DNA from 4 places in the Arthrobacter sp. TMP15 genome. Region 4 is predicted to be linked to each of the others. Evidence: riboswitches for the same ligand, from Rfam matches in the RefSeq annotation. Region 4 holds a riboswitch; each other region holds the start of a gene.
What was found. Region 4 has a riboswitch for S-adenosylmethionine ahead of AAFM46_RS00770 (DUF1737 domain-containing protein). Riboswitches for the same ligand answer to the same signal wherever they lie in the genome.
Positions count from the first base shown of each region.

Region 1: linked by a shared signal. The riboswitch ahead of AAFM46_RS11785 (aminotransferase class V-fold PLP-dependent enzyme) and the one ahead of AAFM46_RS00770 (DUF1737 domain-containing protein) in region 4 are both predicted to bind S-adenosylmethionine.
Region 2: linked by a shared signal. The riboswitch ahead of AAFM46_RS03320 (hypothetical protein) and the one ahead of AAFM46_RS00770 (DUF1737 domain-containing protein) in region 4 are both predicted to bind S-adenosylmethionine.
Region 3: linked by a shared signal. The riboswitch ahead of AAFM46_RS05050 (bifunctional o-acetylhomoserine/o-acetylserine sulfhydrylase) and the one ahead of AAFM46_RS00770 (DUF1737 domain-containing protein) in region 4 are both predicted to bind S-adenosylmethionine.

Region 1 covers NZ_CP154262.1:2,634,122-2,637,628, reverse strand. The annotation lists gene AAFM46_RS11785 (aminotransferase class V-fold PLP-dependent enzyme) at 1-1,335, opposite strand, end outside; SAM riboswitch class IV at 1,380-1,493, opposite strand; gene hisN (histidinol-phosphatase) at 1,581-2,396, opposite strand; gene rsgA (ribosome small subunit-dependent GTPase A) at 2,480-3,507, opposite strand, start outside.
Region 2 covers NZ_CP154262.1:746,358-749,864, reverse strand. The annotation lists gene AAFM46_RS03325 (sodium:solute symporter) at 1-1,464, shown strand, start outside; SAM riboswitch class IV at 1,557-1,668, shown strand; gene AAFM46_RS03320 (hypothetical protein) at 1,682-1,966, shown strand; gene AAFM46_RS03315 (lipoyl domain-containing protein) at 1,987-2,229, opposite strand; gene AAFM46_RS03310 (hypothetical protein) at 2,331-2,474, opposite strand; gene AAFM46_RS03305 (VIT1/CCC1 transporter family protein) at 2,627-3,507, shown strand, end outside.
Region 3 covers NZ_CP154262.1:1,161,249-1,164,755, forward strand. The annotation lists gene AAFM46_RS05045 (Tex family protein) at 1-1,219, shown strand, start outside; SAM riboswitch class IV at 1,505-1,622, shown strand; gene AAFM46_RS05050 (bifunctional o-acetylhomoserine/o-acetylserine sulfhydrylase) at 1,699-3,021, shown strand; gene AAFM46_RS05055 (homoserine O-acetyltransferase) at 3,031-3,507, shown strand, end outside.
Region 4 covers NZ_CP154262.1:174,068-177,574, forward strand. The annotation lists gene AAFM46_RS00760 (O-succinylhomoserine sulfhydrylase) at 1-910, opposite strand, end outside; gene AAFM46_RS00765 (rhodanese-like domain-containing protein) at 973-1,365, opposite strand; gene AAFM46_RS00770 (DUF1737 domain-containing protein) at 1,362-1,622, opposite strand; SAM riboswitch class IV at 1,714-1,834, opposite strand; gene AAFM46_RS00775 (Pr6Pr family membrane protein) at 1,947-2,582, shown strand; gene AAFM46_RS00780 (aminodeoxychorismate lyase) at 2,579-3,469, opposite strand; gene AAFM46_RS00785 (DUF308 domain-containing protein) at 3,479-3,507, opposite strand, start outside.

The DNA of each region.
Region 1 (3,507 bases), 1.1 Mb from region 4:
TGCCGGGACCCACCGGCCGGAATCGATCACGTAGTCCCAGGACATGCCATCACGCAGGAGGGTCGTGATGCCGTCAAGGAGTCGCTGAGAGTCCTCCACACGTGAGCCCACCCCAAAACTGGCCCGGAGCGAGCCTGATGGAAGTCCCAGCCTGTTGAGCAGCGGATGTGCACAGAATTTACCGTCACGGACACCCACACCGTGTTCTGCCGATAAGTACGCGGCGACCAATCCGGCGTCGTACCCGGTAATGGAGAAGTTGACGACGCCGATGCTGCCGCAGTCTGGGTGCGAGTGCGCATCACTGAACAGGGAGTGAACATTAACACCCGCTATGTTGTTCAGGCCAGTGACAAGGTGCTTGCGCAGGAGTTGTTCGTGGTTGTGCCAGTCCAAGGGGTCAAGGGAGCCCAAAATAGCCGCGGCTTTGGCCAGTGTGGCGGCGCCCAAAACATTGGGGGAGCCGGCCTCATGCCGGGCAGGGCCATCGGTCCAGGTGACGGATTCAAGCCGAACCTCTTTCACGGCACCCCCGCCGGCCAGGTGGGGCGTGCCGGCATCGAGCCAGTCGCGGCGTCCTACCAGCACTCCAGCCCCAAAAGGTGCGTAGAGTTTATGCCCGGAGAAAGCCAAGTAATCGATTCCGCTAGCGGACAGATCAATGCGGCGGTGCGGTGCCAGCTGAGCGGCGTCCACAACAATGCGCGCCCCGTACCGGTGTGCCAAGGCGGCCAGCTCGTTCACGGGAAGGACTTCCCCGGTGACGTTGGAGGCGCCAGCAACCGCCAGCAGAAGCACATTACCTGCACGCAATTGTGTTTCTACCCGGGCCAAGGTCGAGGCGATGCTGTCGGCCGCCACAACGGAACGGTGTGGCAGGCCCTGCCATGGCAGCAGGTTGGCATGGTGTTCGATGTCCAGGTAAAGCACCTCACCGTGAAGGTTGGAGCGGCCATCGGCATACCCGAGGCGCTTCAAGACGCTTTCCACACACGTTGCCAAAAGGTTTAACGAATCTGTGGTGTTTCGGGTGAAAATAACCAAATCATCAGAGCGTGCACCCACAAAATCCGCCACAATCCTCCGCGCGTTCTCATAAGCTGAGGTGCTGACCTGGGAGGCGAAGCCGGCTCCTCGGTGCACGCTGGCGTAATAGGGCAGCACCTCGTTCAAGTGGGCCGCTACCTCGTTGATGGCCGGTGCGGAGGCTGCGTAGTCAAGGTTGGCGTAGCGCACATGCCCGCCGTGGATCAGGGGAGCCTGCAATTCATCACCCACAACGGGCAACAACGGCGATTCTATGAGGGAGTTTTTTTCCAACAGGGCGTTGCTCATCAAGGATTCCTTCGACGGAAGGACGCCTGGGGGGGGTGCCAAGCAGTCCGCGCTTGCCAAAACCGTTCCGGTCTGGCCAGGTCGTCACCCGGGGCACCCCGCCGCGAAAGGAGGGTTGCCGGCCAGCAAACCGGGGTTTAGCGCTGGCACTCGTGACCTATGCACAAGAGATTAGCCCAAGAAATCAGATAGTGCATTTGTTACGTTACATAAAGCGCCGCACTCACCTGCGCAACCTCGAAAAGTTAACCCAGCAAGTCATCCCAATTGGGATTCAAGCGTCGCAGCACCTCGGTGTGCAAAATGGAGTTGGTCGCCAGGGCATTGCCGCCAAAGGGGCCGTCTGCGCCCTCTAAAGAGGTGAAGCGGCCACCGGCCTCTGTGACGATAGGAACCAGTGCGGCCATATCGTATAGGTTCAGTTCGGGCTCACAGGCAATGTCCACACTGCCTTCGGCCACCATGCAGTAAGACCAAAAATCGCCGTAGGCCCGGGTACGCCAGACGTCGTCGGTAAGTGAGATGAACTCGTCGCGGTTGCCGCGCTCCGCCCAGCCTGTCAGAGACGAGTAGGACAAGGAGGCGTCCTTGAGCTCCGCGACGTTGGAGACCCGGATGCGTGTTGCAGCGGCAAGGGATTTGCCCATGTAAGCTCCTGTGCCCTGAGCCGCCCACCAACGTTTACCCAGTGCCGGGGCGCTGACAAGGCCCACAACCGGGACGCCTTCCTCAACCAGGGCAATCAGTGTGGCCCAGACCGGGACGCCGCGCATAAAGTTCTTGGTGCCGTCGATGGGGTCAATAATCCAGCGTCGTGACCCATGCCCGCTGCTGCCAAATTCCTCGCCCAACACGGCATCGCGTGGGCGCACTCTGGAGAGCTGGCTCCGGATGGACTCCTCGGCAGCCTTGTCCGCATCGGTCACAGGTGTCAGGTCAGGCTTGGTTTCAACTCTCAGATCGAGGGCCTTGAAACGGGACATGGTCAGCGAATCCACGCTGTCTGCAAGAACATGCGCCAGGCGAAGGTCATCGTTATACGTTTGGGGTGCGATCGTCATACGCTTCACGCTATCTGTAGTGAGAGAAAAATCCGGGATGACGCGTAGTGGCAGCGACCCCAAAAGCAGAGGCAGCCAAAGAGTTACTCTATGCTGCCCAGTTCTTTCGCCTCGGCACGGCCTTCAGTTCTATCGCTTGTCCCTAGCAGGCGGCGCAAGGAAGCAAGGCGGGCGCCTCCGGCGTCACCGGCAAACCCTGCAGCCACATAGGGGTCCAAGCCGCAATTGACGGCTACGCTGTTGTGCTTGCAGCCCCGTTCGCAGTTGTCGGTGCCGGGTTGTAAGTCAGGGAAGGCGGCCAAAATTCTGTCCGGATTCACATGGGCTAAACCAAAGGACCGGATGCCTGGGGTATCAATGATCCATGACCCTGGTACGCCGCCTTGGAGCTGCAGTGCCAAGGCTGAGGAGGATGTGTGCCGTCCACGGCCCGTGACGGCATTCACGCCACCGGTGGCTCGTTGTGAACCGGTCAGTGCATTGACCATGGTCGATTTTCCGACGCCTGAGTGACCCACCATCACGCTGACCTTGCCGTCAAGGTAGCCATGCAGCTGGGCAACAGCACCGCCGGCAAGCAGAGCGGAGTCGCCGTCGTCGCTGCGGGCGTCAATACCCGAGGCGCCATCGGCAGCTGTTCGGCTGATAATGACAGTCATTTCCAAGTGCTCGTAGTTGGCCAGCAGCTCGGCTGGATCCTTGATGTCGGTTTTGGTGATCAGGAGCAGGGGAGAGATGCCTGAGTCATAGGCGGCAACCAGCGCCCTGTCGATAAATCCGGTGCGGGGTTCGGGGTTGGCCGCTGCCACAACAATCACAAGCTGATCGGCGTTGGCCACCACCACCCGCTCCACGGGGTCGGTGTCATCGGCACTTCGACGCAGCAGGGTGCGGCGTTCCTCCACACGGACCAGCCGGGCCAGCGTGTCAGGTTTGCCCGTCACATCGCCTACCAGCGCAACAAAGTCACCGGCCACCACTGGATTGCGGCGAAGTTCCCTTGCCCGCGCGGCAATGAGGATGCGTTCAGTGGGTAAATCTTCGTCCACAATGGCCGTGTATCTGCCACGGTCAACCGTCACGATCCGGCCAATGACTGCATCCTCGTGGG
Region 2 (3,507 bases), 570 kb from region 4:
TGGGGAAAGTCGCGGACCAAAAATAATAGCGACTTCCTGGTGGCCGGCCGTCGATTAGGACCATTCCTCTACACAGGAACCATGGCCGCCGTGGTGCTCGGTGGCGCCTCCACAGTAGGAGGCGTGGGCCTCGGTTACAAGTTCGGCATCTCCGGTATGTGGCTGGTCATTGCCATCGGTGTTGGCGTGTTACTGCTCAGCCTGCTATTTGCCCCCACCCTGCAAAAGTTGAAGATCTACACAGTCTCACAGATGCTCAGCCTGCGTTACGGTCAAGAGAGCACCAAGTTCTCAGGCATAGTCATGCTCGCCTACACCATCATGATCTCGGCAACCTCTACAGGAGCCTATGCCACCATCTTTGTGGTCCTCTTCGGCTGGGACCGCTGGCTGGCTATCGCTGTAGGTGGAGCGATTGTGTTGCTGTACTCCACGATTGGCGGCATGTGGTCAATCACCCTCGCTGACCAGGTTCAGTTCATCATCAAGACCGTGGGTATCTTCTTGCTCATGCTGCCCTTCGCTTGGAACGCGGCAGGCGGCCTTGACGGCATCCGTGACCGCGTTGATGCGAGCTTCTTCCAGTGGGATGGAATCGGCGTCCAAACAATCATCACCTACTTTGTGGTCTACACCCTGGGGATGCTCATCGGTCAGGACATTTGGCAGCGCGTCTTCACCGCCCGCACCCCCGAAGTTGCCCGCTGGGGCGGTGCCACCGCCGGTATCTACTGCATCCTTTACGGTATTGCTGGCGCATTGATCGGAATGGCAGCATTTGTTGCGCTGCCCACCATTGACATTGCCAACCTGGGCAAGGATGTTGTTTACGCAGAAGTCGCCACCCAGTTACTGCCCCTGGGCATTGGTGGCATCGTCATGGCCGCGGCTGTGGCCGCCATGATGTCCACAGCATCCGGCTCACTCATTGCCGCAGCGACAGTTGCCCGCAAAGACGTTGTCCCCTACGTTGCCAGCTGGTTCGGCAAGAAAATTGACACCTCAGATTCGGCCAACCCGGAGCACGATGTTAACGCCAACCGTGCCTACGTCCTGGGCTTGGGTGTCCTCGTGGTTTTGATTTCCATTGTGGTCAACGACGTGGTCTTCGCGTTGACAATCGCCTACGACATTCTGGTTGGCGGTCTGCTCGTTGCCATCATCGGCGGCCTTGTTTGGAAGCGCGGTACCGGTCTTGGAGCTGCCTGGTCAATGGCAGTTGGCAGCGTAGTCACCATTGCCATGCTGGTGCTGTTCGCCACCGGAGTCATCTTCAGCGAAGACGGAATCTACGCCAACGAGCCCATCTACATTGGCTTGGCATCATCATTGCTTGTTTATGTTGTGGTCTCCCTGCTGACCCCGCGCACACCCGATCACATTCGCAAGGCTTGGGATGACCGACTCGCCGCAGCCGTCACAGACACCAACTCGGATGAAGTAGGCGCCCAGCTACAGAAGTAACAGCTCTTCTCCAGAGTACGACGGCGGTTGGTGACTAACATTTATTACCTCACCTGCCGCCGTCGTACTTTAAAGCGGTAGTCTGGAGCCAGCTTCATGAGATGCGATGCCAAGCTCCGACTTATCGCGCACCTTCCCCATGCTTCAAGGGTGGTTCGGATGAGGAAGTGACCGGCGGAAAATCTTCGCGGGTAAGAGCAAGCCAAAGGCATCCACCATGATTGCTACCTCCGTAGTCCCCGCATCACGTCAGCCGCCCACACGCCCTTCCGGCATCTCGGTTCTGCCCGCCGTGGACGTTATTCTGGGTTCTGTCACCTTCGCCACGCCCGGCGGCTACCACCGCTATCAGTGTCCGGCCCCAGAAGAGTTGGCCAATGCGCTGGCCCACGCAGTCCGCCCGGCTCAGTGGATTCCGGAAATAGGCACCCTGGTGATCACAGTTGCACAGACTCGGGTCAAAGCCGGGCGCCGGATAGGCTTTGGGCTCACAGCACACTAAGCCGCCAGTGACCCATAACGCTAGGGGTTTGGCCATTCAATGCTGACGATGACTGATCCCTGCTGTACTTCATCGCCTTCTGCTACCCGCAGCCTCACCGTGCCAGCGGCGGGCGCGTAAATCTCGGCGTCGATCTTATTGATGGCGATTTCGGCGAGTAATTGTTTTTCAGCAACCATCTCACCATCTGCAACGTGCCAGGTTGCCAGCACACCAGGCTCAGTTGCATCTCCTGTCATCATGGGAAAGAGGACTTCATTCACTTCGCTACCGCCTTTTCGAACCGTGGTCCCGATGCGCGGGGCCCATTGGCATCACAGCCTATGCGAGTTCACAGCCGAAAGTAATGGCGGGGCGTGCGGAGCTATTTCTTGTTCTTCGCTGCGGTTACTGCTGCTGCCCAGCTCGCGCCCAAGCCGGCACTAATGGTTGATGCCATGACCATCATGCCGGCGTTGGACTTGACCAGCCCGGCGATGAAGAGGGCCACCCTGCAAGCCAGTCCCATGGCGTTGCATCAACTGCACGAAAATACTTTCTATAATTTGTTTCTTGTGGGGGTAACTTCCGGGATCCCGAAACTTTTTCGCTAGGACTACCGGCCGGAAATCAGCCCGGATCCGGGCTACAGTAAGGGCTGACTTTAAGGAGTACGCCCACGTGTCTGAACCTATCCCCACACCAGCGCAGATCAAGCGGTGGCGCCAGTATTTGGCCGATGAGCGCGCCGAGGCTGCCGTCTACCGCGACCTGGCCAAGCGCCGTGACGGTGAAGAAAAGCTGATCCTGCTGGCGCTGGCCACAGCGGAAGGCCGCCACGAGAAACACTGGCTGGACTTACTCGGCGAGCATGTTGGCCCCCCTAGGCGTTCCTCAAATCGCAACCAAGTATTGGGTTTTCTGGCCCGCCGTTTCGGCTCTGTATTTGTGCTTGCCCTAGCGCAGCGTTCGGAATCAAGATCACCCTACGCAAGCGATGCTGACGCCACTGATGCCATGGCAGCCGATGAGTCAATCCATGAAGAAGTAATTCGTGGGCTCTCCGCCAGGGGCCGCACCAGGCTCTCCGGTTCTTTTCGGGCTGCCGTTTTTGGCGCCAATGACGGGCTCGTTAGCAACCTGTCGCTGGTGGTGGGCATGGCGGCCACCGGAGTTGGCAGCCAAGTGGTGCTCTTTAGCGGTATTGCCGGTTTGTTGGCAGGGGCATTGTCCATGGGCGCGGGAGAATTTGTGTCCGTGCGTTCTCAGCGGGAAATGCTTGACGCGTCAGCGCCAACTCAGATCACCCTCACAGCAGCGTCATCGCTTGACCTGGAAAATAATGAACTTGTGCTTGTTTATTTAGCCAGGGGCATGACACGCGAAGCTGCCGAACACCGGGCTGCCGAACGCCTCAGCGAACTAGCCTGTGATTGTGATCCAAGCCTGTCCGCCTCCACCGAAAATGTTGAATCAGCACAGGAACTTCAGACTCTGGGTACGGCCTGGGGCGCGGCAAGTTCAAGTTTCTGCTTCTTTGCGTCAGGCGCTGTCATTCCCAT
Region 3 (3,507 bases), 990 kb from region 4:
ACTCAAGCGTCTGGCTCCGGAGCGTCAGGTGACTAAACTTGTGGTCTCAGAAGCGGGTGCCTCGGTTTACTCGGCGTCCGCGCTGGCTAGTGCTGAGCTGCCGGGTATGGATGTCACCCTACGCGGAGCTGTTTCCATTGCCCGTCGCCTGCAGGATCCCTTGGCAGAGTTGGTTAAGATCGATCCGAAGTCCATCGGGGTGGGTCAGTATCAGCACGATCTCACCCCTGCCAAACTTGAACGCTCCTTGGGCGCAGTTGTTGAGGACTGTGTGAACGCTGTGGGTGTGGACTTGAATATGGCTTCACCTGCACTCTTGGCCAGAGTGGCGGGGGTGGGGCCGCTTCTGAGTGAGAACATTGTGGCTTACAGGAACGAACATGGCCCTTTCGCCAAGCGGCGGGACCTGCTCAAAGTGGCCAGGCTCGGACCGAAGGCCTTTGAGCAGTGTGCCGGATTCTTGCGTATTACCGGGGGAGCGGAGCCACTTGACGCCTCTAGCGTGCACCCTGAAGCGTATGGTGTGGCACGGAAAATTCTTGGTGCGGTGGGGGCTTCGGCAAAGGATGTGACAGGCGGGGTTGTTGGTGCCGCAACGGTGAACCCGGCCGACTTCGTTGACGGCAGCTTTGGGCTGCCCACTGTGCAGGACATTGTTGCGGAGCTGCAAAAGCCCGGCCGTGACCCCCGGCCCCGCTTCGAAACGGCAACGTTTACAGATGGCATTGAAAAAATCACCGATTTGCTCCCCGGCATGATCCTTGAGGGAACAGTGTCCAATGTTGCCGCATTTGGTGCCTTCGTTGACATTGGTGTGCACCAAGACGGACTTGTACATGTCTCAGCCATGAGTAATTCCTTTGTGTCTGACCCGCACACAGTGGTTAAATCCGGCCAAGTGGTTCGCGTGAAGGTCCTTGAAGTGGAGCCCGAGCGTAAGCGTATTTCCTTGACGCTGCGCCTGGATGACACAGCCGCCAAGTCTGACACCAGACCTGATGGCAGGCCTGGAGCCAGATCAGGAGCCAGAAACCCTGGGGTCAGAAACCCAGGGGCCAGAAACCCAGGAGCCAGAAATCCAGCCGGCACATCCGAGGCTGGCGCTACTGCTCAGCCTCGAGGACATAAGCCCAAGCCCAACTTGGCTCCGGGGGCAGCTCCGAGCAGCGCAAACACGGCTATGGCCGAAGCGCTCCGGCGCGCAGGTTTGGGAAAGTAGCAGGGGCAGGAGCAGGAGCAGGAGAAGGAACAGGGGCAGGAGCAGGAACACTAGCAGGAACACTAGGAAACGAGCAATCCCCAATCCGTTAAGCAGCTCGTGCGGGTGTTTTGGGCAAACACCCACAGGAGCTGCTTAAACGATTCGGGCGGTTGTTGCCCGAAAAATCTCTCACTAGTTCAGTGAACTTCCTCTTATCGCCCAAAAATCAAGCAAATCTTCGCAAAAAGTCACAAACCGGTCATAATCTTGCGATGATGCGGGGATTCTTTCACACTGGATGTAGGTCATGAGTGTCAGCTGATAGCCCCGGCTTGCTGACCGGCAACCCTCCATCCGCGGTGGGGTGCCCCGGGTGAAGACCTGGCACCGAACCGACCGGTTTACGGTGCAAGCGCGGGCCATAGATTCCAAGGCCCTTCCGAGCCGTATGCGCCGGAGGGTTTCACGGACGGCCCCTAGTATGAAGGAACCCATCCATGAGTAACGGTTGGTCATTTGAAACTCGTCAGATCCACGTAGGTCAGCAGCCGGATGTCACAACTGGTGCACGGGCATTGCCCATCTACCAGACCACCTCGTTTGTCTTCCCGTCAGCGGAAAGTGCCGCCGCACGGTTTGCTCTGACTGAGCTGGAGCCAATTTACACTCGTATTGGCAACCCCACCACCGATGCCGTGGAGCAGCGGATTGCCAGTCTTGAGGGCGGAGTTGCGGCGCTGCTGCTGTCTTCTGGCCAGGCGGCAACCACCCTTGCCATCCTCAACGTGGCCGACGCCGGGGATCACATTGTTTCCAGCCCCAGCGTCTACGGCGGCACTTTCAACCTACTGGCCCACACGCTGAAGCGACTCGGGATCGAGGTAACCTTCGTCTCCGATCCAGACAACCTGGATGAATGGCGTTCCGCTGTGCGTCCGAACACCAAAGCATTCTTTGGTGAAACTGTCTCCAACCCCCGCCAAGACGTGCTTGATTTGGAAAACATCAGCACCATTGCCCACGAAGCAGGCGTGCCGCTGATTGTGGACAACACCTTGGCTACTCCATACCTGCTCCGACCGCTGGAATGGGGTGCCGATATTGTCATCCACTCAGCTACCAAGTACTTGGGCGGTCATGGTACTGCGATTGGCGGCGTCATTGTTGATGGCGGCACCTTTGACTTTGCCGCCAATCCTGAGAGGTTCCCGGGATTCAACACCCCGGATGAGAGCTATAACGGGCTGGTCTACGCCCGGGACCTCGGCGTGGGGTGTGCACTTGGGGCAAACCTGGCTTTCATCCTCAAGGCGCGAGTGCAACTGCTTCGCGATCTCGGTTCCGCTATCTCCCCGTTCAATGCTTTCCTCATCGCCCAAGGCATTGAGACACTGAGCCTGCGCGTTGAGCGCCATGTCAGCAACGCCGTGAGTGTTGCGCAGTGGCTTGAAAGTAATGCAAATGTTGAGGCTGTTGCCTATGCCGGCATCCCATCGAGCCCGTGGTTTGAGCGCGGACGCAAGTACGCCCCCAACGGCATCGGTGCCATCATCTCCTTTGACATCGTGGGTGGAGCGGAAGCCGGCCAGCGCTTCGTTGACGGCTTGGAACTTCACTCCCACGTTGCCAACCTTGGCGATGTCCGCTCCCTGGTTATCCACCCGGCGTCCACCACCCACGCGCAGCTTTCACCCGAGCAGCAACTTGCCGCCGGAGTGCGCCCGGGCCTGGTGCGACTGTCTGTGGGGCTGGAAAATGTTGCTGACATCATTGCCGACCTTGAGGCAGGGTTTCGCGCTGCTAAGTCTTCCGTGAGCTGAGTGAGCCATGTGAGTCACGTGATGAGAGGGGCAGGGCTGGCGAACGCAGCTCCAACAGATGCGGAAACCAGTTCAGCGGGGCGCGCCGGGAGTTCCTTCTCAGCTGCCGTTGGCCAGGGCGGAGGTGTACTGCGTTCGGTTCACATAGGCGCTCTGGCACTTGAAGCAGGGGGGGCATTACCGTCGGTAACAGTGGCCTTTGAAAGCTGGGGAACACTCAACGAAGCGGGTGATAACGCGGTACTCATCCAGCACGCACTCACGGGAAGCACCCACGTAAGCCGGGGTGACTCCGAGGAGGACGGCTGGTGGGAAGGCCTGGTTGGACCCGGTGCCGTCATTGATACGGACAAATACTTTGTTCTCTGCGCGAATATGGTGGGGGGCTGCTACGGAACCACGGGACCCTCCAGCATTGCCGGGGACGGGAAGCCCTATGGTTCCCGCTTCCCATTCATCACCATTCGGGACTCCGTCCGTGCGGAA
Region 4 (3,507 bases):
CTAGTTCAAACTGTGGGTGCGATGGCAGGTGCGGGTAGAGGACACGGCTGACAGCTGGCGCAGACTCCAAGAACTCACCCAATGCCAGCGCGCTCCTGCATGAATGTGAAACGCGCAAACTCATAGTCTCCAGCCCCTTCGTCAACACCCAGGCGTTGAAGGCAGATAATGCCGGTCCGGTGTGGCGCATCAGGTTTTTGACGGGGCCCTGGATGAATTCCTGGGTACCTAAGATGGCGCCACCCAATACCCGGCCCTGGCCATCAATATGTTTGGTGCCCGAGTACACAATAATGTCAGCACCAAAGTCCCCGCAGCGTTGTAGGAGAGGAGTGGCGAAAACGTTATCGGCCACCACCTGCGCACCGGCTGCATGGGCAAGATCGCACACAGCCGCTACATCGATGATTTCTTGCATGGGGTTTGAGGGGGATTCAAAGAACACAGCTGTTGTGGGAACCGAGAGGGCGGTTCGCCACTGATCCAAATCGGGTCCGTCAACAAACACGGTCTCCACTCCCCAACGCGGCAGCAGTTCGTTAAGGATGACAAAGCAGGAGCCAAAGAGCGAGCGTGAGGCAACCACGCGGTCCCCGGCCGCCAGTAATGCACCCAAGGCGGTGAATACAGCAGACATTCCCGACGCCGTCGCAAAGCAAGCTTCTTTACCTTCCAACAGTCGCAGCCGTTCCTGAAAGGTGGCCACTGAGGGGTTCCCATACCGGGAGTACACAAACCTCTCCGTTTCGCCGGTGAAAGCGGCTTCTGCGGCTTCCGCCGATTCATACACAAAGCCGGAGTTTAAAAAGAGGGCTTCGGAGGTTTCTTGAAAATTGCTGCGGTCAAGGCCGCCCCGTACGGCTTGGGTGTCCTCTGCCCAGGTGGCTGCGTGCTGGTTAAAGTTGCTCAATTATGTATCCTTGGCTTTCGCTGGTGGTCTCTCAGTGGCGTGTCATAAAGTGCGACGGCGGTTCAGCGCCAGGGTAGTTGTTGGTTCTTCCAGCCGTTGATCACCCTGTCGCCGTAGGGGTCGGGGACGCCTTCGAAGCCTTCCAAGACGTTGTACGCCGTGTAGCCGACGGCCGTAGCAGCCTCGGCAGCGGCAATGGAGCGGGCGCCCGAACGGCACAGCACCACAAGGGGTGCCTGACGGGGTACCGCGGCCTGTAGCTGCGCCAAAAATTCGGGGTTGTGGCTGCCGTCGGCAAGGTTCCATTGGATAAAAAGCGGCTCGGTATTAAGGGCGGAAGTATCGGGAACACCAATATGCTCCCATTCACTGCGGGTGCGCACATCCAACAGAACAGCGCCGGCCGCCACATGCTCCCATGCTGTTACCGGCGGCAAATCCCCTGCGTAGCTCATTTGATGACCTCTCCATGAAGTGCCAACTCTGTATCCAGCTCGTCTATTGCCGTGGCCACTGCGGCGTCACTGGTGGCAACGGCCTGCGGGAGGATGAGCGCTTGGGCGCAGATCACGGAGCTGCCATCGAAGGTGAGCGCAGGACCCCCGTGCAAAACATAGCCCTCATCCAGGGCCGTTGAGATGCGCTCACAAAAGGAACGGTCATCGGGACCTGTAATGAGCCTGTAGGCCAAGCTGGATGGGTCAGTGGACATGATTTCTCCTCATTGCAAATGGCCGGAGGGCTGCAAGGGGGAGCTGTGCAGGTAGTTAGAAACTGAGCTCCTAAATACACGCTGCAAGTTACGTCCACGCTTGCAAACTTAAGCCGTTGATAGCTTGATTTGCCGAGTATTCACCTGAGGCACCCCGCCGGAAAGAGGGTTGCCGGCCAGCAAGTCAGGGCTTGACACTGGCACTCATTACTCACTTTGAAGCTAACACACCGATCCCTTGCCAATACTAAAAACTGGGAAGTGTGGCGGAACATGACGGCTGCGCTACAGACACGCGGCCCACTGTACTGGCACTATGAAACCATGACTTCGCACCGCACATTTGCTGCTATCCGCTTCCTGTTTGGAGCGGTGGCCCTCACCGCCGTAGGAATCCAACTGGGCATCCATGCCGGCCACGGCTTCAGTGTGCTGAACTTCTTCAGCTACTTCACCAACCTCTCAAACATCTTCGCCGCCGTCGTCCTCGTTGTAGAGTCCGTGCTGACGTGGCGCGGGAAAGAATTAGGCCCGGTGTGGCAGCTGTTGCGCTGTATTTCGGTGGTGTGCATGGCGTTGGTTGGTATCGTTTTTCAGGCGCTGCTGCGCGATGTGGATTTGGGTGCGTTACTTCCATGGATCAACACATGGCTGCACTATGTGATGCCCGTGGTTGTGGTGGCAGACTGGCTGATCCAACCGCCTCGCCAGCGGATTCCCTTGAAAAGAGTTGGGATCGCCATGGTGTTCCCGCTCGTGTACCTGGCGTATTCGCTGATTCGTGGGGCGGCTACCAACTGGTATGCCTACCCGTTCCTGAACCCGGACGACGGCGGCTACGGTGCAGTTTTGTTGACCTGCCTGATCATCGCGGTTACTTTTGTGATCATGAGTGTGTTGATGATTGCGCTGGGAAACAAGCTGCGTCCCGCTATTGCGCCCGTCGCTAGTGCCACCTAAAGGGTTTTTGCCAATAGCTCCCCAAGTTCGGTGCTCAGTTCTGCCCGGATCTTGGGGGTACCAATTTCCGTGCCATCGATCGTATTCACCGGCGCCAACAAGCGCAGGCTGGAGATGAGCCACACCGCGTCTGCATCGAGCAAATCCGCTGGGGCAACGGGGCCGTATCCCAACTCCCATCCGGCGGACTTTGCAGCAGCAAAAAGTGCCCCTTGGGTGGTGCCGGGCAAAATACCCGTGTCTAAGTGGGGTGTGATGAGTCGTTTGATGGGCGCACCGAATTCATCTGTAATGTGGGCCAAAAGCACCGACGATGTTGGGCCTTCCAACACCAATCCGTCTGAGCTGGTGAAGATCACGTCATCAGCACCTTGCTGGTGCGCATACCGCAGGGCTGCCATGTTGAGCGCGTAGGAGAGTGTTTTAGCGCCCATCAGCAGCCACGGTGCGCGGGCGGCAATCTGGCTGTCGTAGCCACGCTCCAAGAAAATAACGTCCAAACCTTGGGCCCTTTGTTGCGCCAGCTTTGGCGAAATTTCCGAGACTTGCACCCAAGCGGAGGCGGTGTTGGCTCCCTCGGGGCCACGCGTGGCTACCAGTTTCACAACGGCTTGGTCGGTGGCGCCAGCATAGGCCTGCAACGCCGTCGTAATTGCCGCCTGCCATACCTTTGCCGCGGGTATCTCTAAGCTCATGGTGTTCGCGGATACGGCAAAACGGTCAAGGTGCGCCTGAATTTTGCGCGGGACACCGTCAATGGCTAGGAGGGATTCGAAGATTCCATCTCCCCTGGTGACGCCCTGATCCGTGGCCAAAATGGTGGGCGAGGCGGCGTCCGCCAACCGTCCTGCCGGATGGGCGGGGTCCAAAAATACCAAAACTGTCATGTTCGGAGTTTAGCGGGTGTGGGTGATTTTCTTGCCGA